DNA from 3 places in the Marilutibacter alkalisoli genome. Region 2 is predicted to be linked to each of the others. Evidence: riboswitches for the same ligand, from Rfam matches in the RefSeq annotation. Region 2 holds a riboswitch; each other region holds the start of a gene.
The links. Region 2 has a riboswitch for cobalamin ahead of btuB (TonB-dependent vitamin B12 receptor). Riboswitches for the same ligand answer to the same signal wherever they lie in the genome.
Positions count from the first base shown of each region.

Region 1: linked by a shared signal. The riboswitch ahead of FKV23_RS03160 (ribonucleoside-diphosphate reductase subunit alpha) and the one ahead of btuB (TonB-dependent vitamin B12 receptor) in region 2 are both predicted to bind cobalamin.
Region 3: linked by a shared signal. The riboswitch ahead of btuB (TonB-dependent vitamin B12 receptor) and the one ahead of btuB (TonB-dependent vitamin B12 receptor) in region 2 are both predicted to bind cobalamin.

Region 1 covers NZ_CP041242.1:731,686-741,933, reverse strand. The annotation lists gene FKV23_RS03165 (DUF2339 domain-containing protein) at 1-2,484, opposite strand, end outside; cobalamin riboswitch at 2,612-2,923, shown strand; gene FKV23_RS03160 (ribonucleoside-diphosphate reductase subunit alpha) at 3,329-5,665, shown strand; gene FKV23_RS03155 (ribonucleotide-diphosphate reductase subunit beta) at 5,801-6,820, shown strand; gene FKV23_RS03150 (sensor domain-containing diguanylate cyclase) at 6,961-8,661, shown strand; gene gap (type I glyceraldehyde-3-phosphate dehydrogenase) at 8,718-9,719, opposite strand; gene FKV23_RS03140 (OmpW/AlkL family protein) at 9,885-10,248, shown strand, end outside.
Region 2 covers NZ_CP041242.1:495,338-505,585, forward strand. The annotation lists gene FKV23_RS02150 (cation-translocating P-type ATPase) at 1-122, shown strand, start outside; gene btuB (TonB-dependent vitamin B12 receptor) at 195-2,051, opposite strand; cobalamin riboswitch at 2,214-2,462, opposite strand; gene FKV23_RS02160 (TfoX/Sxy family protein) at 2,534-2,899, opposite strand; gene FKV23_RS02165 (GAF domain-containing protein) at 2,896-3,396, opposite strand; gene FKV23_RS02170 (TMEM175 family protein) at 3,475-4,224, shown strand; gene bioD (dethiobiotin synthase) at 4,221-4,916, shown strand; gene FKV23_RS02180 (efflux RND transporter permease subunit) at 5,283-8,441, opposite strand; gene FKV23_RS02185 (efflux RND transporter periplasmic adaptor subunit) at 8,593-9,783, opposite strand.
Region 3 covers NZ_CP041242.1:2,966,251-2,976,498, forward strand. The annotation lists gene FKV23_RS13115 (cobyrinate a,c-diamide synthase) at 1-363, opposite strand, end outside; gene cobO (cob(I)yrinic acid a,c-diamide adenosyltransferase) at 363-1,001, opposite strand; gene FKV23_RS13125 (hypothetical protein) at 998-1,600, opposite strand; gene FKV23_RS13130 (hypothetical protein) at 1,648-2,229, opposite strand; gene btuB (TonB-dependent vitamin B12 receptor) at 2,268-4,121, opposite strand; cobalamin riboswitch at 4,231-4,487, opposite strand; gene clpB (ATP-dependent chaperone ClpB) at 4,708-7,296, opposite strand; partial or broken gene otsB (trehalose-phosphatase) at 7,466-8,244, shown strand; gene FKV23_RS13150 (glycoside hydrolase family 15 protein) at 8,256-10,037, shown strand; gene otsA (alpha,alpha-trehalose-phosphate synthase (UDP-forming)) at 10,102-10,248, shown strand, end outside.

The DNA.
Region 1 (10,248 bases), 240 kb from region 2:
CAACGCCGTCTGCACCAGGCTGCTGGAGAACATCCCCGCACCCCATTCGACGCTTCCCCAGTGATGGGTCGCGCGCAGGGTGATGGCACTGACCAGCACGAACCCGGTCGCCGCCACCGCCGGCATGCGCCAGGTATGCAGGGTGGAGCCGACCGGCGTCGCCCGCATTCCCGCGGCCACCACAACCAGCACGGCAACCTGGAACAGGTCCAGCGGGTTGAGCAGCGGCAGCCACGGCAACGGAGCGCTATTACCCGGGAGCTTCAATCCGGCCAGGAACACGATCGCGAGGAGCAGCAGGAACCCGCACTGCAACGGCGCGCGCCATTGACCGAAGCGCTGCGTCAGCGGCCATGCCACCCAGGCCGGTCGCCACTGCAGGGCGGCCGCGACCGCCAGCCATGGCAGCGCCGCGAGCGCGATGCGCCATCCATCGCCCAGTTGGAGCCGTAGGGCGAGTTCGTGCAGGCCGAGCCCGAGCGCCAGCGGCCACGCGGCCAGCCACGCCGCATGCGCCCATCCCGGCGCCGGTCCTGCCTGCTTGCGCATGCCATGCAGCGCATACCCCCCCAGCACCGCATACAGTGCCCAGGCGAGCGCGCCCAGGCCGGCGAACGGATGCGCATGCGCGGCGTCCTGCGCCAGCGCCAGCGGCAATGCCGCCGCCAGCCCGGCCACCACGGTCCAGGCCAGGGCCGGTGCCGCGATGCGACGCTGGAACAGCGCCGCCAGAGCGGTACTGGCCGCAACACACATCAGGACGACATCGGCACGTTGTTCCGCGGCGATGAAACGGTCGATCTCGTTCAGGCCGTTCCCACACCACCAGGCCAATCCCCACAGGTAGTACGGCATCGACTGCGGGCGCTGGCCGGCGTGCCAGTAACTCCAGGCGCTGGCAAAGCCGGCCAGCGCGATCAACAAGGCACCGGTGAAACCGGCGTTGGCCACGGCCATCGTCGGGGCGGCCCCCGGGTAACCGATCATGAAGCTCGCCGCAGCCGCCAGCTGCAGCAATACGCCCGCGACCTGCGGCAGCCGTCGCTGCTGCCGCAGTCCCAGCCATGCCAGCGCCGCACCCTCAAGCGCGAACACGCTGGCCGTGGCCTGTGCCGAAAGCGCCAGCGGCACCGCCAGCGTCGCGAAGCCGACCGCCAGCACCGCGTAGGGGGCCACCAGCGCGGCGAAGTGCTCGCGACGCCGCAACGCCCACGCCAGCGCGGCATAGATCGCGGCCAGGCCGAGCGCGCAGAACGCCAACGCCATCCGCTGCCCTTCGAGCAGGCCGGCCTGCAGCGAAAACGCCACCAGCGGCATGCCGAAGACCAGGCAACCATCGACCAGGTCGCGATGCCCGGCCGGGCGACGGCGTGCGTACAGGATCGGAATCAGCAGGTAGAACGCGAAGAACAGCAGCAGGAACGGTTCGGTCGAGGCGAAGTCCTCGCTGCGGTAGCGCAGCACGCCCCACAGCGTGCCGATGCCGAAGGTGAACACGAAACCGAGCAGGTTCAGCGCGCGCCACGGTCGCCACCAGGCGATCGCGAAGATCGCCGCGTTGAGCACGGCGTAATAGCCGAACAGCGCGACATGGTTGCCGCCGCCCGTGGAAAGCCACAGCGGTGCAAGGAACCCGGCGAGGATGCCCAGTATCGCCAGCGCGACCGAATTCTGGGCCACGGCCAGCACGCCCGCACCGGCCACCAGCACGATGCTCAGCGCGAACGCGGCGCCCGGTGGCAGCAATGGATACAGCTTGAACGCGGCAAACACGACCAGCAGCAACACGCCGATCGCCCCACCCTGCAGGCTCAGGCCGAAGCTGCGCCGACGTTCGCGCTGGCGCCAGCCGAACACCAGCGCGGCCAGCCCCGCCGCGGCGACGCCGGCCAGGCGCAACTGGATCGGAAAGCTCATCCAGCCCTGATCGCTGGCGTACTTGAGCAATGCCGCGACGCCGGCGAACAACACCAGCATGCCGACCTTGACCGGCACGTTGCCCTCGGTGAACCAGCGCTTCACCGCACGCACGAGCACATCGAGTGGATCGGGACCCGGGCGGACGGGCGCAGGCCCGGCGACAGGTGGCGGGGACGACGCGGCCGCGGGCGCACGCGGCAGCGGCGGCGGCATCGGAGCAGGGGGTGGCGTGGCCGGCGCGGGACGCGCAGGCTGCTCTGGAGCGGCCTGTTCTGGAGCGGCCTGCTCTGAAGCCGCCTGTTCTGGAGCAGCCTGTTCTGGAGCAGGCGACCGCGGAGCCGGGGCTGGCGCGACTGACGGCGGAGCATCGGGCCTCATGGCCGCAGCCTTCGCAAGCGTCGCCCCGGTATCGGACACGGTGCTCCGCGCGGTCCGGAGCGATGCGACCTGGTTCTCGAGGACGGCGACCCTTGACCGCAATCCGGCGATCAGGACCAGCGCCACGACCAGCAACACCGGCACCAGCAGTACCGCCAGCACCAGCAGCACGATCAATCCTTCCATTGCATCCGCCCATCCCGTTCAGCTGCTAGCGAGGCTACACCACCGGCGGGGCGGCGGCATCGGTTTTGTCAAGGTTCTACTCGCTCCACTTTCCACCACATATCGTGTTGACGGATCGGCATTACCCCACTATGTTGAGTCCGTCGGTGCTGCACCGGTCCTCGTGGCCGGCGCAGCTTAAAAGGGAAGTCCGGTGCGGTACCCGCCTTCGAAAGGCGGACCAAAGCCGGCGCTGCCCCGCAGCGGTAGTGGAAACGAAACCCGTCATGGCACTGGGGCACGGCCCTGGGAAGCGGTGGGGAGTAGGCAAAGGTTAAGGAGAGAGTGAAGAGAAGTGAGTGAAGAGTAAAAGGCGGTTCGCCACTCTTTTCTCACTCCTCTTCACTCTTTTCTCGCCCATGTCCAGAGCCCGAAGACCTGCCGACAGCCGCGCGCAGCACACCGCGCGGTGACCGGCCAGGGAGTCTCCGGGGGGAGGCGGTCGGTGTCGCGGCGAAGGTCCGGGGTTCCGGTCCGAATGCCGGTGCCGGGCTCTCCACCGGCACCCTGCCCGTCTCGGGCCGTGCGACACCCCGCTTCCATCCTGCAGATTCCGCGCCCGCGGGGGCGTGGCTGAATCGGCGACCGTCATCGCCGATGCCGTCATGTCCCCGTGCGTCGCCCTCGAGGGAAGGGTGGCGACCCGTGCGCCCTGCACTGGAGCCCCACAATGAACACCGACGCCCCCGAAACAGCGACGACCACCTCCGCGACCGCTGTCGCCGAACCGCCTGCCACCCCACGCTCGGTTGATGGCCCGACCGGCAACGGCTTCGCCCTGACCCCGCCGGCCGCCAACCTGACCATGACGGTGACCAAGCGCAATGGCCGACGCGAACCGGTCGACGTCAACAAGATCGTGCGCGCGGTGACCCGCTGCGCCGAGGACCTGTATTCGGTCGATCCGATGCGGGTGGCCACGCGCACCATCTCCGGCCTCTACGACGGCGCGACCACCCGCGAGCTCGACGAACTGTCGATCCGCACCGCCGCCCTGCTCACCGCCGAGGAACCCGAGTACGGTCGCCTTGCCGCGCGCCTGCTGGCCGGGGTGATCGAGAAAGAAGTCGCCGCGATCGACATCAACGCGTTCTCGCAGTCGGTGCAGCGCGGTCACGAACTGGGCGTGATCAACGACCGCCTGCTTGGCTTCGTGCAGGACAACGCGCGCAAGCTCAACGACGCGATCGACAACTCGCTCAACAACCGCTTCGATTATTTTGGCCTGCGCACGCTCTACGACCGCTACCTGCTGCGTCATCCGACCGCGCGTTCGGTGATCGAGACGCCGCAGCAGTTCTTCCTGCGCGTCGCATGCGCGCTGAGCGAGGACGTCGGCGACGCGCTGGCGCTGTACCGGCGCATGGCCCAGCTCGACTACATCCCGAGTTCGCCGACGCTGTTCAACTCCGGCACCACCCACGAGCAGCTGTCGAGCTGCTTCCTGCTCGACTCGCCCGAGGACTCGCTTGAGAGCATCTACAAGCGCTACATGGACGTGGCCAAGCTGAGCAAGTTCAGCGGCGGCATCGGCCTGAGCTACACCCGCATCCGTTCGCACGGTTCGCTGATCCGTTCGACGAATGGATTGAGCAACGGCATCGTGCCGTGGCTGAAGACGCTCGACGCCTCGGTTGCCGCGGTCAACCAGGGCGGCAAGCGCAAGGGCGCGGCCTGCGTCTACCTCGAACCCTGGCATGCCGACGTCGAGGAGTTCCTGGAACTGCGCGACAACACCGGCGACGAGGCGCGGCGCACCCACAACCTCAACCTCGCCAACTGGATTCCGGACGAGTTCATGCGCCGGGTCGAGGCCGACGGCGAATGGTCGCTGTTCGATCCACACAAGGTGCCGCAGCTGACCGACCTGTGGGGCGATGCTTTCGACACCGCCTACCGCGCCGCCGAAGCGGCCGGACTGGCACAGAAAAAGGTGAAGGCGCGCGAGCTGTACTCACGGATGATGCGCAGCCTGGCGCAGACCGGCAACGGCTGGATGAACTTCAAGGACAAGTCCAACCGCGCCTGCAACCAGACCCTGCGCGAGGGCAACGTGGTGCACCTGTCGAACCTGTGTACCGAGATCCTCGAGGTCACCTCGCAGGACGAAACCGCGGTCTGCAACCTCGGTTCGGTCAACCTGTCGCACCACGTCGAGCTTTTCGAGGAAGGTCCGGTACACGGCAAGGCCGGTCGCTTCGACTTCGAGAAGCTGGCCGAAACCGTGCGCCTGGCCGTGCGCCAGCTCGACCGCGTCATCGACCTCAACTTCTACCCGATCGAGACCGCGCGCCGCGCCAACCTCAGGTGGCGCCCGGTCGGGCTCGGGGTGATGGGCCTGCAGGACGTGTTCTTCAAACTGCGGCTGCCGTTCGATTCCGAGCCGGCACGGGCATTGTCGAAGCAGATCGCCGAGCACATCTATTTCCACGCGCTGTCGGCGTCGAACGAGCTGGCGGTCGAACGCGGCAGACATCCCGGCTTCGACGACACTCGCGCATCAACCGGCGAGCTGCAGTTCGAGGCCTGGGGCGTGGCGCCGTCGGACGCTCTCGGCTGGGACGCCCTGCGCACGCGCATCCGCGAGCACGGCCTGCGCAACTCGCTGCTGATCGCGATTGCGCCGACCGCGACGATCGCCTCGATCGCCGGTTGCTACGAGTGCATCGAGCCGCAGGTGTCGAACCTGTTCAAGCGCGAGACGCTGTCGGGCGACTTCATCGTCGTCAACCGCTACCTGGTCGAGGAGTTGAAGACCCTCGGGATGTGGACACCGGAGCTGCGCGACGCAATCAAGATGTCGGAAGGCTCGATCCAGGGCGTCGACGCGATCCCGGAGTCGCTGCGCGCGGTCTACCGCACCGCCTGGGAACTGCCGATGCGCTCGCTGATCGACATGGCCGCCGAGCGCGGCGCCTTCATCGACCAAAGCCAGTCGCTGAACCTGTTCATCGAGAGCCCGAACATCGGCCAGCTGTCGTCGATGTACATGTACGCGTGGAAGAAGGGGTTGAAGACGACCTATTACCTGCGCTCGCGACCGGCAACGAAGATCGCCAAGTCGACGGTGAGCAACATCGCGCCGGCCGCGGCGGTGGCGTGTTCGCTCGAGAACCCTGAGAGCTGCGAAGCCTGCCAGTAGCCGCCAATCAGAAGCCCCTCTCCCGCCTGCGGGAGAGGGGTTGGGGTGAGGGCCGCCTCGCGCCCTGCCCTCATCCGCCCTACGGGCACCTTCTCCCGCAAGCGGGAGAAGGGACTCCTCCAGAGGAATTCCTGCATGTCCGACAACACCTCCCCCCACCTGCTCGACCCCGGCTTCGACCTCACCCTGCGGCCGATGCGCTACCCGCGGTTCTACGAGATGTACCGCGACGCGATCCGCAACACCTGGACCGTCGAGGAGGTCGACTTCTCACTCGACGTCAACGACCTGCGGCACAAGTTCGGCCCGGCCGAGCGGCACCTGATCGAGCGGCTGGTCGCGTTCTTCGCCACCGGCGATTCGATCGTCGCCAACAACCTGGTGCTGAACCTGTACCAGCACATCAACGCGCCCGAGGCGCGCATGTACCTGTCGCGGCAGCTATACGAGGAAGCGCTGCACGTGCAGTTCTACCTGACCCTGCTCGACACCTACCTGCCCGACCCGGCCGCGCGCGCAAAAGCATTCGACGCGGTCGAGAACATCCCGTCGATCCGGGCCAAGGCCGATTTCTGCTTCAAGTGGATGGACTCGATCCAGGGCCTGCAACGCATCGAAACCATCGAACAGCGCCGGCAGTTCCTGCTCAACCTGATCTGTTTCGCCTGCTGCATCGAGGGGCTGTTCTTCTTCGCCGCCTTCGCCTACGTCTACTACCTGCGCTCGCGCGGGCTGCTGCACGGACTGGCCTCGGGCACCAACTGGGTGTTCCGCGACGAGAGTTGCCACATGGCGTTCGCGTTCGAAGTGATCGACACCGTGCGCAAGGAAGAACCCGCGCTGTTCGACGACGAGCTGAAACAGCAGGTCGTCGCGATGCTGGAAGAAGCCGTCGACTGCGAGATGCAGTTCGCGCAGGACGTGCTGTCCGGCGGAGTGGTCGGGCTGTCGCTGAAGGACATGCGCCAGTACCTCGAATACTGCGCCGACCAGCGCCTGGGCCAGCTCGGCCTGCCAAAGCGCTTCGGTTCGACCAACCCGTTCGGCTTCATGGATCTTCAAGACGTGCAGGAGGTGACCAACTTCTTCGAGCGCAGGGTGTCGGCCTATCAGGTCGGTGTCAGCGGAGAGGTCGCGTTCGACGCCGCGTTCTGATCTCCGCAGCGGCCGGTGGCAGGGATGCCCCGGTCGCGCCGCTGAGCCGGCGACCGCCTGCAGCCGTGATATGCGTCATTGTCGGGCGACGGCCGGCGCGGTAGCGTAGGCCCAACGTCCCACTGAGTTCGCCCGCCTCCTTGGCCCGCCCGGAACGTCCATGGACCCTGCGTCGGCGCTTCGCCCGGCTGCTGCTGTTTGCCGCCGCGGTCCCGGCCGTGCTGTTCAGCGCGGTGCTGATCTGGCAGCAATACCAGGCCGAACGCGACTCCCTCGGCGATCGACTCGGGCTGTCGGCCGGCCTGACGTCATCCAGCATCGACGACTATGTCCATAGCCGCCTGGCCAGCCTCATCGTGCTGGCGCAGACCCGCGATGTCGCGTCGGATGCCTGGCCGGACGACCTCGCCCGCCTGCTCGACGCCTCGCCTGGACTGCTCAGTGCCCTGGTAACCGATCACGAAGGGCGGGTGCTGGCGCACGCAATGACCGGGCCGGACACCGGTGCCAGCCCCTCCAACGTCAGCGACCGCGAGTACTTCGCCGCCCCTGCCCGCACCCTGCAACCATACGTTTCCAACGCCTTCCGCGGACGCGCGCTGGGCACCGACCCGCTGGTGGCGATATCCGCGCCGATCGTCCGCGATGGCCGTTTCATGGGTGTGATCGAAGCGTCGATCCATGTCGAGACGTTCGCCAGTCGGCGCAGCCAGGCCTTCCATGCCCGCGGCTACGAAATGCTGCTGCTGGATCGCCGCAACCAGGTCATTCACACCACGCCGGGGCTGTCCTATGAGTTCCTCCAGGTCGTCAGCGATCCGCGCCTGACGCTGTCAGAGCCGGCGCCCTTGAATACCGCACGCAGCCGTTTCAAACACGACATCATGAATGGCGGCGGCGCCTTCGTCGCACGTGCGCGTATGGAGAGCGGCTGGGTCCTCGTGCTGCTGGCTCCCGATCGGCCATTGCTGGAAACCATCGGCCGCAGCACGCTGGCCCTGATCGCCCTGCTGATCGTGACCAGCCTTGGTGTAATCGCCGCCGTCTGGATCCAGCTCAGGGACCTGGCCGCCGGTACCGGACGCCTGCTCGACACATTGCGCAACTTCGCCGTAGGCACGCCGCTCGATGCCGACAGTGCACGCGGCATGCCCATGGAACTGCGACCGATCGCCGGCGCGATCGGAGAATTGTCCGACCGTCTCAACCACGCCTACGGCGAGCTCAACGATGCCTTGCAGGCACAGCGAGAGCTGGCCACATCACTGCAGCGGGTGGTCGAGGAGCGCGATCAGGAAATCGCCGCGCGTACCGCTGATCTGCGCAACGCCGTCGATGAGCTCGAGCGCATCGCCAGCATCGACGCCCTTACCGGCGCGCTCAACGTACGCGGCTTCCGGCGCGAGATCGGTGAACTGGTCGAGGACCCCGCGCATGCGGAAACCGAGATCGGCGCACTGATCATCGACATCGACCACTTCAAGACCTACAACGACCGCTATGGCCATCCGGCCGGCGACACCGTGCTCAAGCGTGTCGCCGGCATCATGCATGGCCTGCTGCGCGTCCCCGGCGATACGCTGGCACGCGTCGGCGGCGAGGAGTTCGTGGTCCTGCTGCGCGACACCAGCGCCACGATCACCCGCGAGGTGGCGGAACGCTTCCGCGATGCGGTTCGCGACGCCTGCATCCCGCACGAAGACGGCTTGGGCGGCCGGGTGACCATCAGCATCGGCATCGCCAGCCAGCCATCACCCGAATTCATGGATCGCCTGCTATCCCGGGCAGACGAGGCGCTCTACCGGGCAAAACGCGGCGGGCGCGACCGGGTCAGCGAGTAGGCCCGTCAAGGCCTGCCAACCGGGCCGCGCCCGTCAGGTTTCAGGTGCGGGGCGGATCAGCCGGCGATGACGCGGGCCATCTCCAGGCACTTGTTGGAGTAGCCCCACTCGTTGTCGTACCAGCTGACCAGCTTGACGAAGGTCCCGTCCAGGGCGATGCCGGCATCGGCGTCGAATACCGAGGTGCAGGTCTCGCCGCGGAAGTCGGTGGCGACCACCTTGTCCTCGGTGTAGCCGAGGATGCCCTTCAACGCACCCTGCGACTGCGCCTTCATCTCGGCGCAGATCTCGGCGTAGCTAGCGTCCTTCTCCAGCTCCACGGTCAGGTCGACCACCGACACGTCGCTGGTCGGCACGCGGAAAGCCATGCCGGTCAGCTTGCCGTTGAGTTCCGGCAGCACCTTGCCGACCGCCTTGGCCGCGCCGGTCGACGACGGGATGATGTTCTCGAGGATGCCGCGTCCGCCGCGCCAGTCCTTCATGCTCGGACCGTCGACGGTCTTCTGGGTCGCGGTGGCGGCGTGCACGGTGGTCATCAGACCGCGCTTGATGCCCCACTTGTCGTTGATCACCTTGGCCAGCGGCGCCAGGCAGTTGGTGGTGCACGAGGCGTTGGAGATGATGGCCTCGCCCTTGTACTCGGTGTGGTTGACGCCGTAGACGAACATCGGGGTGTCGTCCTTCGACGGTGCCGACTGGATCACCTTCTTGGCGCCGGCATCGATGTGCTTCTGGCAGGTTTCCTTGGTCAGGAACAGGCCGGTCGACTCGATCACCACCTCGGCGCCGATGTCGTCCCACTTCAGGTTGGCCGGGTCGCGCTCGGCGGTCAGGCGGATCTTCTTGCCGTTGACAATCAGGTCGCCGCCTTCCACCGATACCTGGCCCTTGAAGCGGCCGTGCACGGAGTCGTAGCTGAGCATGTAGGCCAGGTAGTCCGGCTCCAGCAGGTCGTTGATGCCGACGATCTCGATTTCGCCTGCGAAGTTCTGGATCGCCGAACGGAATACGTTGCGTCCGATGCGGCCGAAACCGTTGATGCCTACCTTGATGGTCATTGCTGGAAGCTCCTGCGGCCGCGCCAGGCGGCAGTTGACGGGGAATGCGCATTCTAGCAGGGAAGCTGTCCGCGGCCGCGGAAACGGCCTGATTTGACCATGGTCAAACGACCGCCCCAAGCCGGGGCGGATAGTGGCGTCATCCACCAAGAGGAACCTACCCACATGTACATGCACAAAGGACTTGTCTGCAGCGCCATCGGCCTCATCCTCGGCACCGCCGCCCTGCCCGCCCTTGCCCAGTCCGCGGGCGAATGGACCCTCGGCGTCGGCGCCCATGTCGTCGATCCCAAGTCGGACAACGGCAGCCTGATCGGCGGCAGCGTGCCGATCAGGGTCGACAGCGACGTCAAGCCGACGATCACCTTCGAATACTTCCTCCGCGATGGCCTCGGCCTGGAAGTGCTGGCCGCCTGGCCGTTCGAGCACGACATCGAGATTCCCGGCGTCGGCAAGGCCGGCAGCACCCGGCACCTGCCGCCGACGGTGTCTCTGCAGTACCACTTCAACCATCGCGGCACCGTCTCGC
Region 2 (10,248 bases):
TGCTCTCGCTGCAGGCAATGACCATCGCCGAGGGCCTGCAGCTGGGTGCGCTCGCCCTCATCGTGCTGTTCGCGATGGAGCTCTACAAGATGTTCCGCCGCCGGCATCCGATCAACGGCTGAGGCGCTGCGCCCTGCATCGACGCAGCCGCCTTGCCGCACCCGTGGACGATGGTGTCCGCGGACGCGACCGGTTCACTGCGGCGCGTAGCGCAGGGTCAGGAACCACTCGCGGCCGGGCTGGTTGTACCAGGCCACGGTCTCGTATTTGCGGTCGAACAGGTTGGCGACGCGGGCCTGCAGGGTCCAGTCGGGGTGGAAGGCGTACTCGGCGCGCAGGTCGAAGGTCGCGTAGCCGCCCAGGCGCGTGCTGTTGGCGACATCGTCGTAGCGGCTGCCTTCGGCGACGCCGGTCAGGCCGAGGCGCACGGCACCGAAATCGCGATCGATGTCGATGCGCGCGTTGTGGTCGGCGCGGCGCGGCAGTTTGTTGCCGGCGAAGAAGCCTTCGCGATTCTCGGTGTCGACGAAGCTGGCGCTGGCATTGACGACCCAGCCGGCCAGCTCGGTGTCCATGCCGACCTCGGCACCGCGCATGCGTGCGCTTTCGATGTTGTTGGGCAGGAAGATGCCGGCGTCGTAGGCGATCAGGTTGTCGGCGCGGGTGTCGAATGCGTCGATGCGCCAGTTGATCGCGTCCCCGCGCCGGGCCAGGCCCAGCTCCCAGCTCTTCGATTCTTCCGGCTTCAGGTCGGGGTTGCCGAAGAACGGAAAGTACAGTTCGTTGAAGGTCGGTGCCTTGAACGCGGTGCCGTAACCGGCGGTGATCCGCCAGCCGTCGCCGAAGCCCATCCCCCAGGCCACACTGCCGGTGGTGTGGCCATCGAACTGCTCGTTGTCGTCGCGGCGCAGGCTGGCCTCGAACGAGTGTGCGCCGAACCGTCCTTGGTACTGTACGAAACCGGCGTGGTTGCGGCGCGAGGTCTCGGCATATTCGGTGCTGCCCTCGACGCGGTCGCGCAGCCAGTCGAAGCCGATAGTCAGCATCTGGTCACGGGCGAAGGTGAAGTCGCCCTGCACGGTGGCGCTGTCGCGGTCGGTGTCGAAGCGGCCGGCGGGGTTGCTGTCCTTGTAGTTGTCGGAAGTATCGCTGTTGCGGCCGACGACCAGCTTGAACGCCGCCACGTCCGACGGCTGCCATTGCGCGTTGGCGCCGATCACCTGCTGGGTGATCTTGGACAGGTTCTGGAAGCTGCCGTCGTATTCGTTGCGGCCCTCGGCGCGCAGCGCGTGCACACCGAGCGAGAGGGTCTCGGTGGCGTCGATACCGGCGCGGGCCGACAGTGAGCGGTTGCGGTAGCCATCGTCGTCGGGTTCGTCGGCAAAACAGCCGGCGCCGAAGTCGAACGGATCCGACGGGTCCGGGCCACGGCCGCGGCAGGCGTCGAAGCCTTCGGTATTGGTGTAGGCGGTGTCGAGACCGAACCAGGCATTGCCGCTGCGGCCGCCGAGGCCGGCGGTGCCTTGGGCATAGTCGTGGCTGCCGACCGTCGCACTTCCCCGCATGTGCAGGCCCTCGCGGTCGCGGCGGGTAAAGATCTGGATCACCCCACCGATCGCATCGGCGCCGTACAGGCTGGAACGCGGGCCGCGCACGACCTCGATGCGCTCGATCATCGCCAGCGGCAGGTCCTGGAACGAGACCAGGCCCGAGGTCGGCGAACCGACGCGGATGCCGTCGATGAGCACCAGCACGTGGTCGGACTCGGCGCCGCGCAGGAACAGCGTGCTCAGCTTGCCGGCACCGCCCTGGTTGGCGATGGTGATGCCGGCGCGGCCGCGCAGCAGATCGGGCAGGTCGCGGGCCTGGCTGCGCTCGATCGCCTCGCGGTCGATCACCTCCACCGGCACCAGTGCGTCGTTGACGCTGATCGCGGTGCGATTGGCAGTGACGGTGACCTCGTCGAGGTCGGTCGCATTCTGGGCGCGGGCCGGCGATACGGCGGTAGCCAGCGCGGCGGCAACGGCCAGGGACAGGATCTTTGCGGACATCGGGGGCTCTCTCCATCGCGGGCCTGGCGGCCACGCATTGCGTTCGGGTTACGCGTGGGAGGAGCGAGGCGTCGACGGACGGCAGCATGCCGTCATCGCTGCCGCGATGCCCTCCGCATCGCAATCAGTCATGGGCCTGCCGCGACCGGTGTGCAGTCATCGGCATGGTCCGCCCACGAGGCCGGTCTCCGGACTTGCAGGGCAGGCGGCCGGATGGACGCCCCGGCTTCCGACGCCTTCCCGCGCGCTGCACGGTGGCCCGTGTCGGAAACCTTGCCTGCTTACCGTTGCGGGGGCAGTGCCGGAATGTTGCGCGCCGATCGATTCAGTGGTCGATCGCGGCAGGTCACCGGCTTCCCGTTTCAACCCGGGCCGGTCGGCCCTGGGTCACCTCGAAGCGCGCGTAGTCTACGCCAAAGGCGAGGAGTGAGTGGAGAGGAGTAAGAAGTGAGAGAAAAAGCAGGCTCTCCCCCACTCGCTTCTCACTCCTCTCCACTCTCCACTGCTCCCGGGGGCGGCGGCTCGACCGTATCGGCGGTCATTACCGTCGTGCGCACCGGTGCCGCGGCCGGCTTGTAGCGCGGCGGCGGCAGTTGCTCGATCGCGGCTTCGGCCTCGGCAACCAGTTGTTGCCGCCGAGGTTCGGGCACCTCCTGCCAATGGCAGTCGCACAGCGCGCCCTCGATCGCGTACAGCAGGTTCATGGTCGGCTTGAAGCCGGCACGCTTGATCCGCATGTAGGCCTCCACCGGCCCCGCCGCCTCCAGCTCCTCGCGCGTGTGCAGGCCGACCTGGCGCAGCCACGCCGCGCTCTTGGGGCCGATATTGCGGAGCTTGGGCAGAGTCATGCCGGTGCGTTCCCCGTGGTTTGTTCCATATAGATACGGGCAATGGCTTCCAACCCGGCCTGGTCGTCGGCATCGAAGCGGCCGCGCAACGGACTGTCGAGGTCGAGCACGCCGATCAGGCCGCCATCATTGTCGACCAGCGGCACCACCAGCTCCGAGCGTGAGGCGGCATCGCAGGCGATGTGGCCGGGGAAGGCATCGACATCTTCCACGCGCTGGGTTTCGCGGCTCGCCGCGGCCACTCCGCACACCCCCTTGCCGAGCGGAATGCGTACGCAGGCCGGCAGGCCCTGGAACGGGCCGACCACCAGTTCGTTGCCATCGAAGAAATAGAAGCCGACCCAGTTCAGGTCCGGCAGACTGTTGAACATCAGCGCGGCCAGATTGGCGGCATTGGCGATGCGGTCGTGCTCGCCATGGACCAGGCCGCGGGCCTGCTCGGCGAGTTGGGCATACTGTTCCGGCTTGCTGCCGGTGAGGGCGGTGGCGGCGAACATCCCCGGAGTCTAGCAGTACGCCGCGGCGCGTTCAGGCTTACCATTCGTGCGGTCGAAACCGATCCGGGGGATGAGACCATGGACCTGCACCAACTGCCGGTGGACAACGGGTTCCGCCTGCGTGGAAGCTCGGTGACGCGGGTGGAGACCTTCGTCGACGCGGCCTTTGCCTTTGCCGTGACCCTGCTGGTGGTTTCCTTCGGCGCGATGCCGGAAACCTTCGCCGAACTGTACGAGGCGTTGCGCCGGTTCCCGGCTTTCATTGCCGGGTTCGCGATCCTGGCCCTGTTCTGGCATGCCCATTACCGCTTCTGCCGGCGGCTCGGGCTGGAGAACACCGGGGTTGTCGTGCTGAGCCTGGCGCTGGTCGCGACGGCCCTGTTCTATGTGTACCCGTTGCGGATGGTGATGTCGGCGGCGATGCACTTCATGACTGCGGGCTGGGCGCCGAGCGAGTTCCGGGTGGAGAGTTTTGCCGAGTTCCGCCTGATCTTCGTGATCTACGGCGTGGGCTTTGCGACGCTTGCGATGTTGGTTGTGATACTCAACCGGCATGGCCTGCGGAAAGCTTCTGAATTGGGCCTGGATGCCGCCGAACGACTGATCCTGCGCTCGGAAGTGGTGGTGCATGCGGTCTACATCGGCTGCGCTGTGCTGTCGATGGTGCTTGCCCTGCTGCTGCCGGAAGGTCAGGGCTGGTGGCTGGCGCTGCCGGGGTTGGCTTACGGACTGATGGCAGTGATCCTGCCGGCTTATGGCTACCGCGTTGGGCGGCGGGTAGATGCCCGCCTCGCCGAGCGCGACGCATCGGAGAAGGGAGCTTCATGATCGAAGGCGTTTATGTCACCGGCACCGATACCGGTATCGGCAAGTCCGTGGCCAGCGCCTGCCTGTTGCACGCGCTGCGCGCGCGCGGTCTGCGCGCGGTCGGGATGAAGCCGCTGGCCAGCGGCTGCGAGCGGACCGTTGACGGCTGGCGCAACGAGGATGCGTTGCTGCTTCAGGCAGCCAGCGATCCGGTTCCGGGCTATGACGACGTCAACCCGTTCGCGCTGCCCGAACCGCTGGCGCCGGAATTGGCCGCGCGTGCGGCCGGGGTCGAGGTCGCACTGGATCCGATCGCTGCCGCCTTCGGGCGTCTGTCCCGAAGTGCGGATCACGTGGTGGTCGAGGGTGTCGGCGGCTGGGCCGCGCCGCTGTCGGCGACGTTGGACCAGGTCGACCTGGTGCGCGCGCTGGACCTGCCGGTGGTGCTGGTGGTCGGCCTGCGGCTGGGCTGTATCAATCATGCCCGACTCACCGCGCGCGCGATCGAGGCCGATGGCCTGCGCCTGGCCGGCTGGATCGCCAACGGCATCGACCCGGAAATGGCGCGGGCCGACGACAACTTCGCGTTGCTGCAGAGTCGCCTGCAAGCGCCGTGTCTCGGGCGCCTGCCGCACCTCGACGACCTGCGAATTCTGGCCGAAAAGACGCTGGCCGAGGTGCCGCTGGACGTGTCGGCGCTGCTGGATCGATAACCGATAACGGTAGCCCGGGCAAGGCGGAGCCGCACCCGGGACGTGTGTGCCCGAATCCCGGGTGCGGCTTTGCCTTACCCGGGCTACGGAGGCTGGAATGCGAAGCCGGCCCTTCCCGGGATTCCGCTTCTGGGGCCACCAGTCATGTCCGAACGCCGGGAGTGAAGGCCCTTGGGTGCGAAATCAAGGAGGAGGCGCCGGCCTTGGCCGGTGCCGGGGGACATTCGCATCCAAGGGCCTTCGCTCCCGGCGCCCCGGTCATCCAGCAGGTCCGGCGCTTTCCCCTCGACTGGGCGAAGAACCAAAAAAAGCGGACGCATTGCTGCGTCCGCCTTCGTCGTGTTGCCTGTCCGGGCTACGGAATCGTTACGTCACCGGTTCCGGAATCGCTTCGATCTCGTCCCCGTGCCGCTGCGCCGAATGGTCCTGGGCCAGGTACAGGTAGAACGCCGGCAGCACGAACAGGGTGAACAGCGTGCCGATGGTCATGCCGGAGGCGATCACCATACCCATCGAGAAGCGCGAGGCAGCGCCCGGGCCCTTGGCGAGCAGCAGCGGGAACATCGCGAACACCAGCGCGGCGGTGGTCATCAGCACCGGGCGCAGGCGGATCCCGGTGGCCTGCTCGATCGCCTCGCGCTTGCTCAGGCCCTGCTCGATCTGCAGCTTGTTGGCGAACTCCACGATCAGGATGCCGTGCTTGGAGATCACGCCCACCAGCGTCACCAGGCCGACCTGGGTGTAGATGTTGATGCTCATGCCCGGGAATGCCTCGATTCCGGAGAAACCGAGGATGTTCGACAGCAGCGCCAGCACGTTGAGCGTCAGCAATGCGCCGCAGATCGCCATCGGCACGGTCAACAGCATGATCAGCGCATCGCGGAAACTCTCGAACTGCGCCGACAGCACCAGATAGATGATGATCAGCGCCAGCCCCATCGTCACCAGCATCGCCGAGCCTTCCTGCTTGAACTGGCGCGACTCGCCGGCGTAGTCGACGCTGTAGCCTTGCGGCAATACTTCGTTGGCGGCTTTCTCCAGGATCGCCAGCGCCTCGCCCTTGCTCACGCCCGGGCGCGGGGCGAAGGTGATCGCCACCGCGTTGAGCTGCTGGAAGCGCTTGAGCGACTGCGGCTGCGTGCTCTCCTTCAGTGTCACCACGGTCGACAGCGGGATCAGCTCACCATCGCGGGTGCGGGTGTAGTAGTTCTCCAGATCGCTGGCATTGAGGCGGTCGCTGCGCTGCACCTGCGGGATCACCCGGTACGAGCGGTTCTGCATCGCGAAGCGGTTGGTGTAGCCGCCCGACAGCAACGCCGCCATGTCGGCCGCGAGCGTGCGCATGTCGATGCCGAGCGAGGCCGCCTTGTCGCGGTCGATGTCCACCTCGATCCGCGGCTTGTCGATCTTCAGGTCCTTGTCGAGGAAGATGAAGCGCTTGCTCTCCATCGCCCGCTGCAGGATCGCGTCGGCCAGTTCCGACAACTGGCTGAGGTCGCCGACGCCGCCGATCACGAATTCGCCACCGCCGTCACCGCCCGCGCTGGGCAGCGAGGGTGGCACCATCGCGAATACGTTCAGGCCGGTGACCTCGCTGATCTGCGGCTGCAGGCTCTGCTGCAGCACCTGGTTGGTCGAGCGCGAGCGCTCGCTCCAGGGCTTGAGCACGAAGCCGGCCATCGCCGACGGGCTGGCGCCGCCGCCGCCGCTGCCGAAGCCGCCGTTGAACAGGAAGTAATTGTCGACCTCCGGCACGGTCTTGGAGATCGCGGTGATCTCCTCGGTGTAGCGCTCCACGTAGTCGAGGGTGGCGTATGGGTCCGCCATCGCGATCGAGAAAATGAAGCCCTCGTCCTCGACCGGCGCCGGTTCCTTCGGTGCGGTGGCGTAGAGGAACCCGCACGACACCAATACGATGGCGCCGAACACGGCGATCACCGACTTGGTTTCCAGTGCGCCATGCAGCTTGCGCTGGTAGGCGCGTTGCAGCGTCTCGAACTTCTGGTCCAGCCAGGCCTCGAGACGGCCCTTCGGGTGTTCGGGATCGTGCTCCTTGAGGATCTTCGCGCTCATCATCGGCGACAGGGTCAGCGCGATCACGCCCGACAGCAGCACCGCGCCGGCCAGGGTGAAGGCGAACTCGGTGAACAGCACGCCGGTCAGACCGCCCTGGAAGCCGATGGGTATGTACACCGCGACCAGGGTGGTGGTCATCGCGACCACCGGCCAGGCCAGCTCGCGCGCGCCCTTGAGCGCGGCGGCATGCGGCGTCATGCCCTCCTCGATGTGGCGGTGGATGTTCTCCAGCACGATGATCGCGTCATCGACCACGATGCCGATCGCCAGCACCATTGCCAGCAGCGTCAGCAGATTGATGGTGAAGCCCATCAGCATCATCAGGAACAGCGCGCCGACCAGCGATAGCGGCACCGCGATCGCCGGGATCAGCACGCTGCGCAGCGAGCCCAGGAACAGGAAGATCACCACGATCACGATGATCACCGCCTCCACGATCGTACTCACCACCTCGTCGATGGCTTCCTGGATCGACTCGGTACTGTCGTAGGGGACGGAGCCCTTGATGCCCTGCGGCAGTTGCGGAATGATCTGCTCGTCCCACAGCGTGCGCACGTCCTTGATCACGTCGAGCGAGTTGGCGTCCGGCGACACGAAGACGCCGACGAAGGTCGCAGCCTCGCCGTTCATGCGCACCGAGGTACCGTAGCTCTCCGATCCCAGCATCACGTCGGCGATGTCGCCCAGGCGCACGATCGCGCCGTCCTGCTCGCGGATCACCAGCTTCTGGAATTCCTCCGGCGTGCGCAGGTCGGTGCGCGCGGTCATGTCGATCGCGACCATCTGACCCTTGGTCGAACCCACCGCGGCCAGCACGTTGTTCGACTGCAGCGCGGTGGAGACGTCGCTGGCGGTGACCTGGAGTGCAGTCATGCGGTCAGGCTTGAGCCACACCCGCATCGCGAACGTGCCGGCGCCGAGGATGTCGGCGCGCTGCACGCCCGGCACCGTGACCAGCTTGGGCTGGATCACCCGGGTCAGGTAATCGGTGATCTGGTTGTTGTCGAGCGTTTCGCTGGCGAAGGACAGATACATCGCCGCGATCTGCTGACCCTGCTGCAGGTCGATCACGGGATCCTCGGATTCCGGCGGCAGCTGCCCACGCATCTTGTTGACCTTGGCCGCGATCTGGGTCAGCGCCTCGTTCGGGTCCTGGTCCAGGCGGATGTAGGCCGAGATCGAGCTGACCCCGGCCGAGCTGGTCGAGGTCATGTAATCGATGCCCTCGGCGCTGGCGATCTCGCGCTCCAGCGGCGTGGTGATGAAGCCTTCGATCAGGTCGGCGTCGGCACCGAAGTAGGTGGTGTTGACGGTGACCACGGCGTTGCGCAACTCGGGGTACTGGCGCACGTTCAACTCGCTGTAGGCGCGCAGGCCGAACAACAGGATGAACAGATTGAGGACGATCGCCAGGACCGGCTTGTTGATGAAGATATCGGTGAATTTCATGCGAGCGGCCTTGTGGGGGTGGCGCTGTGGGATTCTGATGTGAGGCCTCTTTCTGCTCGTCGCTCCCGCGAAGGCGGGAGCCCATGGACTTGGATGTTGGTGGGTTCAACGTCCATGGATCCCCGCCTGCGCGGGGATGACGGGCAGAAAATCAGCGGTTCTCCGGACGTGGCTGCTCGTCCGCAGCCGGTTGCACCTTGTTGTTGAGGGTGACTTCGGCATCGTTGCGCAGCTTCAGCAGGCCGCTGGTCACGACCTCATCGCCGGGTTCCAGCCCCTCGGTGACCACGATCAGGTCGCCACGGGTCGTGCCGGTCTTGATGAAACGCTGGCTCACGGTGAGCTTGTCGCCGGTCAGCGGATTGCCCTGCATGTCCTTTTCGCCCTCCGCACGCGGGGTCCTGTCGATCACGAACACCGCGTTGCCATAGGGGTTGAAGCTGACCGCGGTCTGCGGGATCACCATCACCTCGCGCTCGCTGCCCAGGGAGAAGCCGACTTTGGCGAAGCTGCCCGGACGCAGTGCGCCATCGGGGTTCTGGAACGTGGCCTGCACCTTGAAGTTGCGGGTGCTGGAATCGACCAGCGGCTCGATCGCGGTGACCTCGCCCTCGAACACCTGGCCGGGCAACGCGTCGACGGTGGCCTGGACCTTGCCGCCTTCCCTGACCTTGCCCATCTGCTGTTCCGGCAGGCTGAAATCGAGGTAGATCGGGTCCAGCTGTTGCAGGCTGACGATGGCCGTGCCGGGCGAGACGTACTGGCCCAGGTTGACCTTGCGGATGCCGAGCACACCGGAGAACGGCGCACGGATGGTTTTTTGTGCGATCAGCGCGCGTTGCGCGTCTGCCTGCGCCTGTGCGGTGGCTGCGGCGGTGGCATGCTGCTGCGCCTCGTCCCGCGACACCAACTGCTCGCGGGCCAGCTGCTGCCAGCGGTCGCGCTGCGTGGCGGCCAGGCGGGCGGACGCCTCCAGCGATTTCAGCGTGGCTTCCTCGTTGGCGGTGTTCAGCCGCACCAGCACCGTGCCGGCCTTGACCGGTTGTCCGGCGTCGAACTCGAGCGAGCGGATCACGCCGCCGGCTTCGGTGGTGACGTCGGTGCCATTGACCGCGACGAAGGTACCCACGGATTCGCCCGCGTCGTTCCACTGCTGGGTCTGGACGATGGCCGAGCTGACCGCGACCGCCGGCTGCGGCATGTTGTCGAAGAACTTGTTGGTCTGCGCGGCGAAGAACGCCTTGACCGCAAACACGCCGCCGAACACGACGATCGCGCCGATCAACATCAGGATCATGCGCTTGCGCGTGGAAGGGGGGCGCTTGTCTGCATATTTCGGCATGGGGGAAGCCTCGCGGCGATGGCGCCGGTAGTGGTGGAGCAGGTGGGGTGACGCCATGGTCCGGACAATGCCGGACGGCGCCCACTCCCATTAGTTTACTGAACCAATGGGTCCAGTATTGTGGAGGTGAACCGGCCGGCGATCAATCCTGCAACCAATAACAGGCTCTAAAGACACATGCTGCAAAGGCAAACGTAGTGCGCGGACAATAAAGAAGAGTTCTTCCCCTGATTGAGGGAAAAGCGCCGGATCTGTTGGATGACTGGAGCGCCGGGGGCGAAGGCCCTTGGATGCGAATGTCCCCCGGCACCGGCCAGGGCCGGCGCCTCCTCCTTGATTTCGCACCCAAGGGCCTTCGCCCCCGGCGTTCCGACATGAATGATGGTCCTGGAAGCGGACTTCCGGGGGGAGGGCCGACTTCGCGTTCCAGCGTGGCCGCGCGACCCGAGGTGGCCTGCCGGCCTT
Region 3 (10,248 bases), 1.4 Mb from region 2:
ATCGATCACCGCCAGCACCGGCAGGCCGAGCGCGATGGCGAGGTCGGCGCTGGACGGCTCGCCATCGAACAGTCCCATCACGCCCTCGACCAGGATCAGGTCGGCCTCGTCCGCGGCGGCGTACAGGCGTGCGCGCACGTCGGCCTCGCCGCACATCCACAGATCGAGCTGCTGCACGGCTGCGCCGCTGGCGCGTTCGAGCACCATCGGGTCGAGGAAATCCGGGCCGGTCTTGAACACCCGCACCCGCCGACCCTGCCGCAGGTGCCAGCGTGCCAGCGCGGCGGTCACGCTGGTCTTGCCCTGCCCCGACGCGGGCGCCGACACCAGCAACGCGGGGCACGAGCGCATGGCGCCGCCCATCAGAGTTCTATCCCGTGCTGGGCCTTGATGCCGGCCTTGAACGCGTGCTTGACCAGGCGCATCTCGGTCACAGTGTCGGCCGCCTCCACCAACGCGTCCGGCGCGCCGCGGCCGGTGACGACCACATGCTGGCGCTGCGGCCGCGCCGCGAGCGCGGACAGCACCGCATCGAGCGGCACGTAGTCCTTGTTGAGCGCGATGTTGAGTTCGTCCAGCAAAACGAAGTCGAACGCCGGATCCGCCAGCATGCGCGCGGCCACGTCCCATGCGGCGCCGGCCGCGGCGATGTCGCGCTCGCGGTCCTGGGTCTCCCAGGTGAAGCCCTCGCCCATCACGTGGTACTCGAGGCGATCGGCAAAGGCATCGCCCATCGTGCGGAAGAACAGATCCTCGCCGGTACTGAAACTGCCCTTGATGAACTGCACCACGCCGCAGCGGAAACCATGCCCGAGCGAACGCGCGAGCATGCCGAAGCCGGATGAGCTCTTGCCCTTGCCGTTGCCGGTGTTGACCACCAGCACACCGCGGTCGATGGTCGCCCGCGCGATCCGGCGGTCGACCAGTTCCTTCTTGCGCCGCGCCCGCTCGCGGTAGTGCTCCTCTTCGGTACGGCCGAGACGCTCGGAACCGCGGCTCACGACACCACCTCCTCCACGCGACGGACCCTCAGGGTCGCGCCACGCCATGCCGCGCGCAAGGCGAAGGCGATGCCGGCATAACCGGCCAGCGTGCCCAGCGAACGCGGATAGTACGTCGGGACGCGGGCGATGAAGCCCTGCCATGTCGGTTCCGGATAGCGTCCGGAAAAGAACCAGTAGCCGCCCTTGGACAGCAGGTAGGCCACGCTGGCGGTCGCGACCAGCACCAGCGCCAGCCGCGGCACCATCCGCCAGTCATCGACATGCAGGTTCCGGTAGACGTGCCCGCCCAGCCACAACGCGGCATAGGCGAAGGCCAGCGCCCAGTACGCCGGCGACAGGCACCAGTCGCTGATCGTGCCGGCCGCGTAGCTGCCCAGATCGAGCGCGGTCGCGAGCACGAAGAACGCCGGCAGCGCCCACATCGGCCGCAGCAGTGCGCCGGCAAGGAAGAACACCGCCCACGACGCGCTCGGCAGGGCATCGACGCTGGCGAAATGCTGGCCGCGGGTGGCGATCATCAACGCCGCGAGCGCGAGCCCGACGAGCCACTGGTCGCGCGTGGACGCCAGTGGCAATGGTTGTGCATGTGCTTGCATCGGTACATCCCTCCTGTCGGATGTCGGATCGGACATGAAGATCCGGATCAGTGCTGGCCGGCGCCCTGCGGGGCCCTGCGACGCATCGCATATGCCACGACCGCGTGCACCGCGAGCGCCACCACGATGTAGGCGAGCGTCGTACGCACGAACAACGGCCCCCACTGCCAGACACGTGCGATGTATTCGGCGAAGTGCGGATCGGCATAGCGCCCGCCGAGCCAGTAGAACGCGCCGTTGGAGATCAGGAACGACAGGCTGGCGGACACCAGGCCGGCCCCGGCCGCGCCCAGCATCGGCAGCCACGCCGGCTGCAGCTGACCGGAATACAGCCGACCGCCGTACCACAGCACCGCATAGGCCGGCAGCAGGAACGCGTAGGACGGCGTCACGCAGAAATCGCTGACCCCGGCGTATTCGATCGAAACCCAGTCGATCGTCACCGCCAGCGCCAACATCGCCACGAACTGCCAGTGACGGCGCAGGTACAGGCCGCCGAGGAAGAACAGCGCCATCGATGCATCCGGCAAATGCAGGGCATCGCCAAAATGGTTGAAGCGCGTGGCGACCATGAACGCCGCGAAGGCGGCGAACAGGCCGAGGTTCATGGATCCGGAGAGCGGTTTCATCGGCAGGCCTCGTCGGGAAGGGAATGGAACCGGGACGCTCAGCGGCCCGGCCGGTAACGGACGCTCAGCAGCCAGTTGCGGCCGGGCTGGTTGTAGAGCGCGGCGGTTTCGTACTGCTTGTCCAGGACGTTGTTGAGCGACAGCCGCAGCTGCCAGTCGTTCGAGAGCGCATAGCCCACGCGCAGGTCGGCCAGGCCGTAGCCACCCATGCGGGTGGTGTTGGACAGGTTGTCGAAACGCTCGCCGACGCCAGTCACCGAGGCCCCGGCGCTGAAGTCGCCGAAACGCCGGTCCAGGTCGATGCGCGCACTGCGCCTGGCCCGGCGCGGCAGCACCTTGCCGGCGTTGCCGGCGCGGTTCTCCGGGTCCAGCCAGCCCAGGCTGCCGCTCAGGTCCCAACCCAGCACGGTGGTGTCGAACGTCGCCTCGACGCCGCGGATGCGGGCGCGGTCGATGTTGTTGGGACCGCCGAAATCGCCGAGGTCGGCGTCGTAGGCGATCATGTCGTCGATGCGGGTGTCGTAGGCGTTCAACGACCACACGCCCCAGCCATGCGCGCCACGCAACCCCAGCTCGACGCTGCGCGACGTTTCCGGCCCGAGTGCCGGATTACCGTAGCCGGGGAAGTACAGCTCATTGAAGGTCGGTGCCTTGAACGCGGTGCCGTAGCTCGCGGTCAGGCGCAGTGCGTCGGTGAAGTCCCAGCCCCACAGCACGCTGCCGGTGGTCTCGCCGCCGAACTGGCTGTCGTCGTCACGGCGCAGGCTGGCCTGCAGCGACTGCGCACCGAACGCCTGCTGCCACTGGCCGAACACGCCGCGGTTGATGCGGCGGTCGACGGCATAGGCGGTGGTACCGTCAATCTCGTCGCGCTGCCAGTCGAAGCCCAGGGTCAGCAGGCCGGCACCGATGCCCAGGTCGGCCTGCAGCCCGCCGACCTTGCGGCGGGTGTCGAAGCGCGAGCTGAACACGCCGTCGAAAAAGTTGTCGCTGAGATCGGCGCTGCCGCCGGCGCTGGCGGTGAACGTCACGCGCTCGTTCGGCGCATGCCGCAGGCGCCCGCCGAGGACCTGCTGCACGCTGTCAGCCTCGCTGGCCGGACCGCCGTCGTACTCGTTGCGGCCCTCGGCACGGAACACGCGCAGCTCGCCGTCCCAGCGCTCGTTGAAGCGGTATCCACCCTGTGCGGTCAGCGACGTGTTGCGGTAACCATCGAGGTCGGGATCGAAATTGCGGGTGCCGCGGTAGGCGTTGATGCCCTCGGTGGTCTCGTGCGCGGCCTGCAGCGAGTACCAGCCGCCGCGCGTGTCGTCGCCGCGGCGTCCGGCCAGGCCGGCGGATGCCCGGCGGGTCTTCTCGCTGCCGATGGCCAGCATGGCGTTGGGCTCGAACGGCCCCTGCGGGCGACGGGTGAAGATCTGCACCACCCCTCCGATCGCTTCGGAACCGTACAGGCTGGAGAACGGGCCGCGCACGATCTCGATGCGCTCGACCTGTTCGACCGGGATGTCCTGCAGCGCCGCGCTGCCGTTGGTGGCGGAGCCGAGCTTGATGCCGTCGACCAGCACCAGCACGTGGTCGGACTCGGTGCCGCGCAGGAACAGCGAGGTCGACTTGCCCGGGCCACCGTTGTTGGCCAGCGAGATGCCGGCACGGCCGCGCAGCAGGTCCGGCACGGACGGCGCCTGCAGGCGCTCGATCTCGGCACGGTCGATCACGGTCACCGCGGCCAGGGTCTGGTCCTGGGTCCTGGCGGTACGGGTAGCGGTGACCACGACCTGGTCGAGGTCGACCGCGGCACCGGTGGCGAACGCCGGGATGGATGGGAAAAGAATCAGGGAAAGCGTCGATGCCAGCGTGGCACGACGAAACACGACTGCATGGCGATGCACGGAAACTCCTTCACCGCGCCTGCCCGCGCGGATGGCATGGAAACGAACAGGCGGAAGGAGGGTGCAAGACGGCACGCGGTGCGTGCAGCCCGTGACATCGCCCACCGCATGTCGGGTCATGCCTGGGGCCGGTCTCCGGGCTTGCGAGCGGAACCGGCGGATCGCCGTGGGCTCCCGGTCCGCGCCTTCCCATGCATCAGGCACAGTGGCTGCGTGCGGACCTTGTCTCGCCTACCGTTGCGGGGGCAGCTCCGGAATTGCCGATCGCGATGCCACATGTCGTGGCCCGCGACCCGGCGCACCGGATTCCCGTTTCAACCACCGTCCCGGACGGGAGCGGCAGTCACCTCAGGCGGGACGGAGTCTAGCAGTTTGCCGCAGCCCTGAGCGGCGCGACGTCATGACATGTGGGCATGTCGCCCTCGTTACCACGGGAGCTAAGGAGCACAAGCCCATGAATTCGCCCCTCTCCCGCACACGGGGTGAAGAGGCACGTTTGCGAGCCACTGGCTCGCGTGCCGATGAACGCCCGAGCGCTATGCGCTATGCGCGAGGGCCGGGGCGCGGGTTGGGGTGAGGGCGCTTTTCAGGCGCCCTTGCGGAACACCAGCACGCCACCCTCGGCATCGGCGGCGATGGTGTCGCCGGCGGTGAACTCGCCGGCCAGGATGCGTTGCGCCAGCGGGTTCTCCAACTGCTGCTGGATCGCGCGCTTGAGCGGCCGCGCGCCGTACACCGGATCGAAGCCCACGTTGCCGAGCAACACCAGCGCGTTGTCGCTCAATTCCAGCTTCAGGCCGCGCTCGGCCAGCCGCTTGTCGAGCCCGGCCAGCTGGATCTTCGCGATTTCGCGGATCTGCGCCTTGTCGAGCGGGTGGAACACCACGATGTCATCCAGCCGGTTGATGAACTCGGGGCGGAAGTGGTTCTGCACCACGCCCATCACCGCCGCCTTCATCTGCGTGTAGCCTTCCGGCGAATCGGTGTCCGACAGCTCCTGGATCATCTGGCTGCCGAGGTTCGAGGTCATCACGATGACCGTGTTGCGGAAGTCGACCGTGCGGCCCTGGCCATCGGTGAGGCGGCCGTCGTCGAGCACCTGCAGCAGGATGTTGAACACGTCCGGGTGCGCCTTCTCGACCTCGTCGAGCAGGATCACGCTGTACGGACGCCGCCGCACCGCCTCGGTCAGGTAACCGCCCTCCTCGTAGCCGACATAGCCCGGGGGCGCGCCGACCAGCCGCGACACCGCGTGCTTCTCCATGAACTCGCTCATGTCGATGCGGACCATCGCGTCGGGCGAATCGAACAGGAACTCGGCCAGTGCCTTGCACAGCTCGGTCTTGCCGACGCCGGTCGGGCCGAGGAACAGGAACGAACCGCTCGGCCGGTTCGGATCGGACAGGCCGGCGCGCGAACGGCGCACCGCGTCGGACACGACCTTGATCGCTTCCTCCTGGCCGACCACACGCGTATGCAGGTGGCCCTCCATCTGCAGCAGCTTCTCGCGCTCGCCTTCGAGCATCTTGCTGACCGGGATGCCGGTCCAGCGCGCGACCACCTCGGCGATCTCCTCGGCGGTGACCTTGTCCTGCAACAGGGTGAAGCCCTGCTGCTCGGCTTCCTGCGCCACCTGCAGCTGCTTCTCCAGTTCCGGCAACGTGCCGTACTGGATCTCGCTCATGCGGCCGAAGTCCTGCTTGCGCTGCGCGGCCTCCAGTTCCAGCTTGGCGGCCTCGATCTGCTCCTTGATCTTCGTCGCGCCCTGCAGGGTCGCCTTCTCCGCCTTCCAGATTTCCTCCAGGTCGTTGAACTCGCGCTCCAGCGTGGCGATCTCGGCTTCGAGGTCGGCCAGGCGCTGCTTCGACGCGTCGTCCTTCTCCTTCTTCAACGCCTCGCGCTGGATCTTGAGCTGGATCAGCCGACGCTCCTTGCGGTCGAGCTCCTCCGGCTTGGAATCGATCTCCATGCGGATGCGCGACGCGGCCTCGTCCATCAGATCGATCGCCTTGTCCGGCAGCTGGCGATCGGCGATGTAGCGGTTGCTCAGCGTGGCCGCGGCGACGATCGCCGGGTCGGTGATCTCGACGCCGTGGTGGACCGCGTACTTCTCCTTCAATCCGCGCAGGATCGCGATCGTGTCCTCCACGCTCGGTTCGCCGACGAACACCTTCTGGAAGCGACGCTCCAGCGCAGCGTCCTTCTCGACGTACTTGCGGTATTCGTCGAGCGTGGTCGCGCCGATGCAATGCAGTTCACCGCGGGCCAGTGCAGGCTTGAGCATGTTGCCAGCGTCCATCGAGCCCTCGGCCTTGCCGGCGCCCACCATCGTGTGCAATTCGTCGATGAACAGGATCACCTGGCCTTCGTTCTTGGCCAGGTCGTTGAGCACGGCCTTGAGCCGTTCCTCGAACTCGCCACGGAACTTGGCGCCGGCGATCAGTGCGCCCATGTCGAGCGAGAGCACGCGCTTGCCGCGCAGGCCCTCGGGCACTTCGCCATTGATGATGCGCTGGGCCAGGCCCTCGACGATCGCGGTCTTGCCCACACCCGGTTCGCCGATCAGCACCGGATTGTTCTTGGTACGGCGCTGCAGCACCTGCACGGTGCGGCGGATCTCCTCGTCGCGGCCGACCACCGGGTCGAGCTTGCCGGACTCCGCGCGCGCGGTCAGGTCGATGCAGTACTTCTCCAGTGCCTGGCGCTGCTCCTCCGCATTCTCAGACTGCACGCTCTCGCCGCCGCGGGCCTTGTCGATCGCCGCCTCCAGCCTGCCCTTGTCCGCGCCGGCGGCCTTGAGCAGCTTGCCGGCCTCGCTGCTTCCCTCGAGCGCGGCGAGCAAAAACAGTTCGGAGGCAATGAAGGCGTCGCCGCGCTGCTGCGCCAGCTTGTCGGTGACGTTGAGCAGGCGCGCCAGGTCGTTGCTGGCGGAAACGTTGCCCTCCTGCCCGCTCACCTTCGGCAGCTTGTCGAGCGCCTCGCCGAGCCGCTCGCGCAGCAGCGGCACGTTGACGCCGGCCTGGGCCAGCAGCGGCCGGGTGCCACCGCCCTGCTGGTCGATCAGCGCGGCCAGCAGGTGCACCGACTCGATCACGTTGTGGTCGCGCCCGACCGCCAGCGACTGCGCGTCGGCGATCGCCTGCTGGAAGCGCGATGTCAGCTTGTCCATCCGCATGGGAATTCTCCGGAATCGTGGCGGCGCCTGCCGCAATGATCTGGAAATGCGGGCCGGCACCGTGGATTCAAGCGTGCCGTCGACACCTCGACGGGACATGGCGCCGACAAATGGCATCGACAGATGGCGTCCACCGGATGCTTACATGGGGGTGGTCACAATCGCGTGCATGATTCGCCCAGCCGCCCACCTGCCGCTGCCGCCCGCGATCTCACCCGACTGGGCGCTGTTCCTCGATGTCGATGGCAGCCTGCTGGATTTCGCCCCCACCCCGACGGTGTGCGTGTGCCGCCCGGGCTCATCGAGACACTGGAATCCCTGCACGCCGGGCTCGGCGGCGCACTGGCCCTGGTCAGCGGGCGCCGGCTGGCGTTCCTGGACGCCCTGTTCGCACCGCTGCGGTTGCCGGCGGCAGGCCTGCACGGACTGGAACGACGCGGCGGCACCCCGTGCGCGCTGCCGTCGCCACCGCCGGCGCTGGATGCCCTGCGCGAACGGGCCGGGGCGCTGTCCATGCGGTATCCCGGCGCAGTGGTGGAGGACAAGGGCGCCGCCCTGGCCCTGCACTGGCGTGGCAATCCCGCGGCGGCGGCCGGATTGCGGGCCCTGGCCGAAGCGGCCCTGGGTGAACTGTCCGGCTATCGCCTGCAATCGGGCGACCAGGTGCTGGAACTGCGTCCGGAGGGCGCCGACAAGGGCTCGGCGATCCTCGCCATGCTCGATGCATCGCCGTTCCTTGGCCGGCGCCCGGTATTCGTCGGCGACGACCATACCGACGAACACGGTTTCGCCGCGGTGCGCGAACGCGGCGGCATCGCCGTGCTGGTCGGCGACCGCCAGCCGAGCGAAGCCCGTCATCGCCTGCCCGATGCCAGCGCGGTACGGGCATGGTTGACCGACGGCGCGGCCAGACTGCCCGGCCTGCGGCAGAAGGGAGCGCGCGCATGAAGGACGATGGCATGAAGCCGGCTTCGCTAGATCTCGGCCTGATCGGCAACGGCAGCGTCGCGGCCCTGGTCGATGCATACGGCCGCATCGTCTGGGGGTGCATACCATCCTTCGATGGCGACCCCGTATTCTGCGCACTGCTCTCGCCGACCCGCCATGAAGGCGGCGACTTCGCAATCGAGCTGGAGGACTTCGCGACCGCCCGACAGCACTACCTGACCAACACCGCGGTGCTGCGCACCGTGCTGGTGGATCATCATGGGAACGCGATCGAGATCACCGACCTGGCCCCGCGCTGGCGACAGTACGGGCGTTTCTACCGACCGGTGATGCTGGTGCGGCGGGTACGGCGCCTGGCCGGCAGTCCGCGCATCCGCATCCGCCTGCGACCGCTCGCCGATTATGGCGAGCACGCACCCGAGATCACCTGGGGCAGCAACCACATCCGCTACCTGGTACCGGGTTTCACCCTGCGCCTGACCAGCGATGCGCCGGTGCGGCTGGTGCGCGACGGCCTGCCGTTCCGGCTCGACAGCGAGTTGAACCTGGTGCTCGGCCCCGACGAAACGCTGATCGAGCCGGTGGCGTCCTTCGTACGCCATGCCGAGGAGCAGACCATCGACTACTGGCGCGAGTGGGTGCGCTACCTGTCGATCCCGCTGGAATGGCAGGAGGCGGTGATCCGCAGCGCGATCACCCTCAAGCTGTGCCAGTGCGAGGAAACCGGTGCGATCGTCGCCGCGGTTACCTCGTCGATCCCGGAGGCGCCGCACACCGCGCGCACCTGGGACTACCGCTACTGCTGGCTGCGCGATGCGGCGTTCGTGGTGCGCGCACTCAACCGGCTGGGCGCCACGCGCAGCATGCAGGGCTATCTGCGCTACATCTCCAACCTCGCCAGCGCCGACGGCACGCTGCAACCGGTGTACGGAATCGGCTTCGAGGCGCAACTGGCCGAACAGGAGATGCCCGCGCTGGCCGGCTATCGCGACATGGGCCCGGTGCGGCGCGGCAATCTCGCATGGCTGCAACAGCAGCACGACGTCTACGGCAGCGTGGTGCTGGCCTCGACGCAACTGTTCTTCGACCAGCGCCTGACCACGCCGGCCGGCATCGCCGAGTTCGAACAGCTCGAACCGCTGGGCGAGCACGCCCTGAAGCTCTACGACCAGCCCGATGCCGGCCTCTGGGAGTATCGCGGACGCACCGGTGTCCATACCTATTCCAGCGTGATGTGCTGGGCCGCCTGCGACCGCCTGGCCAGGATCGCATCGCACCTGAGCCTGGATGCACGGGCCGGGCACTGGCGCGCCTGCGCCGACACGATGCATGCACGCATCCTCGACCGGGCCTACGACAGCGCACGCGGCTGTTTCGTCGACACGTTCGGTGGCGACCGTCTCGACGCATCCCTGTTGCTGCTGGCCGAACTCGGTTTCGTCGCCCCGGGCGATCCGCGCTTCGTGGGCACGGTCGAGGCGATCGGCAACGAGTTGCGCCGCGACGACGGCCTGTTCCGCTACAACGCGCCGGATGATTTCGGCATGCCGGAAACCAGCTTCACGATCTGTTCGTTCTGGTACATCGATGCGCTGGCCGCGATCGGCCGCGCCGACGAGGCCCGCGCGATGTTCGAGCGCATCCTGGCGCGACGCAACCCGCTCGGGCTGCTGTCGGAAGACCTCGCCTTCGACGGTGGCGAGGCCTGGGGCAACTTCCCGCAGACCTATTCGCACGTGGGCCTGATCATGGCCGCGATGCGCCTGAGCCGGCCCTGGCAGGATGCGGCGTGATGCGTGGCATCCTCCGCCATGCATGCAGGGGTGAAGCATCGCCTCGGCGATCGGGAGCCACACGATGAGCCGCCTGGTCATCGTCTCCAACCGCGTGGCGTTGCCCGGCGAATCCCGTGCGGGCGGGCTCGCGGTCGCACTGCATGCCGCGCTGGAGGAAACCGGCGGCATGTGGTTCGGCTGGAGCGGCAGGATCGACCCGGACCGGTCG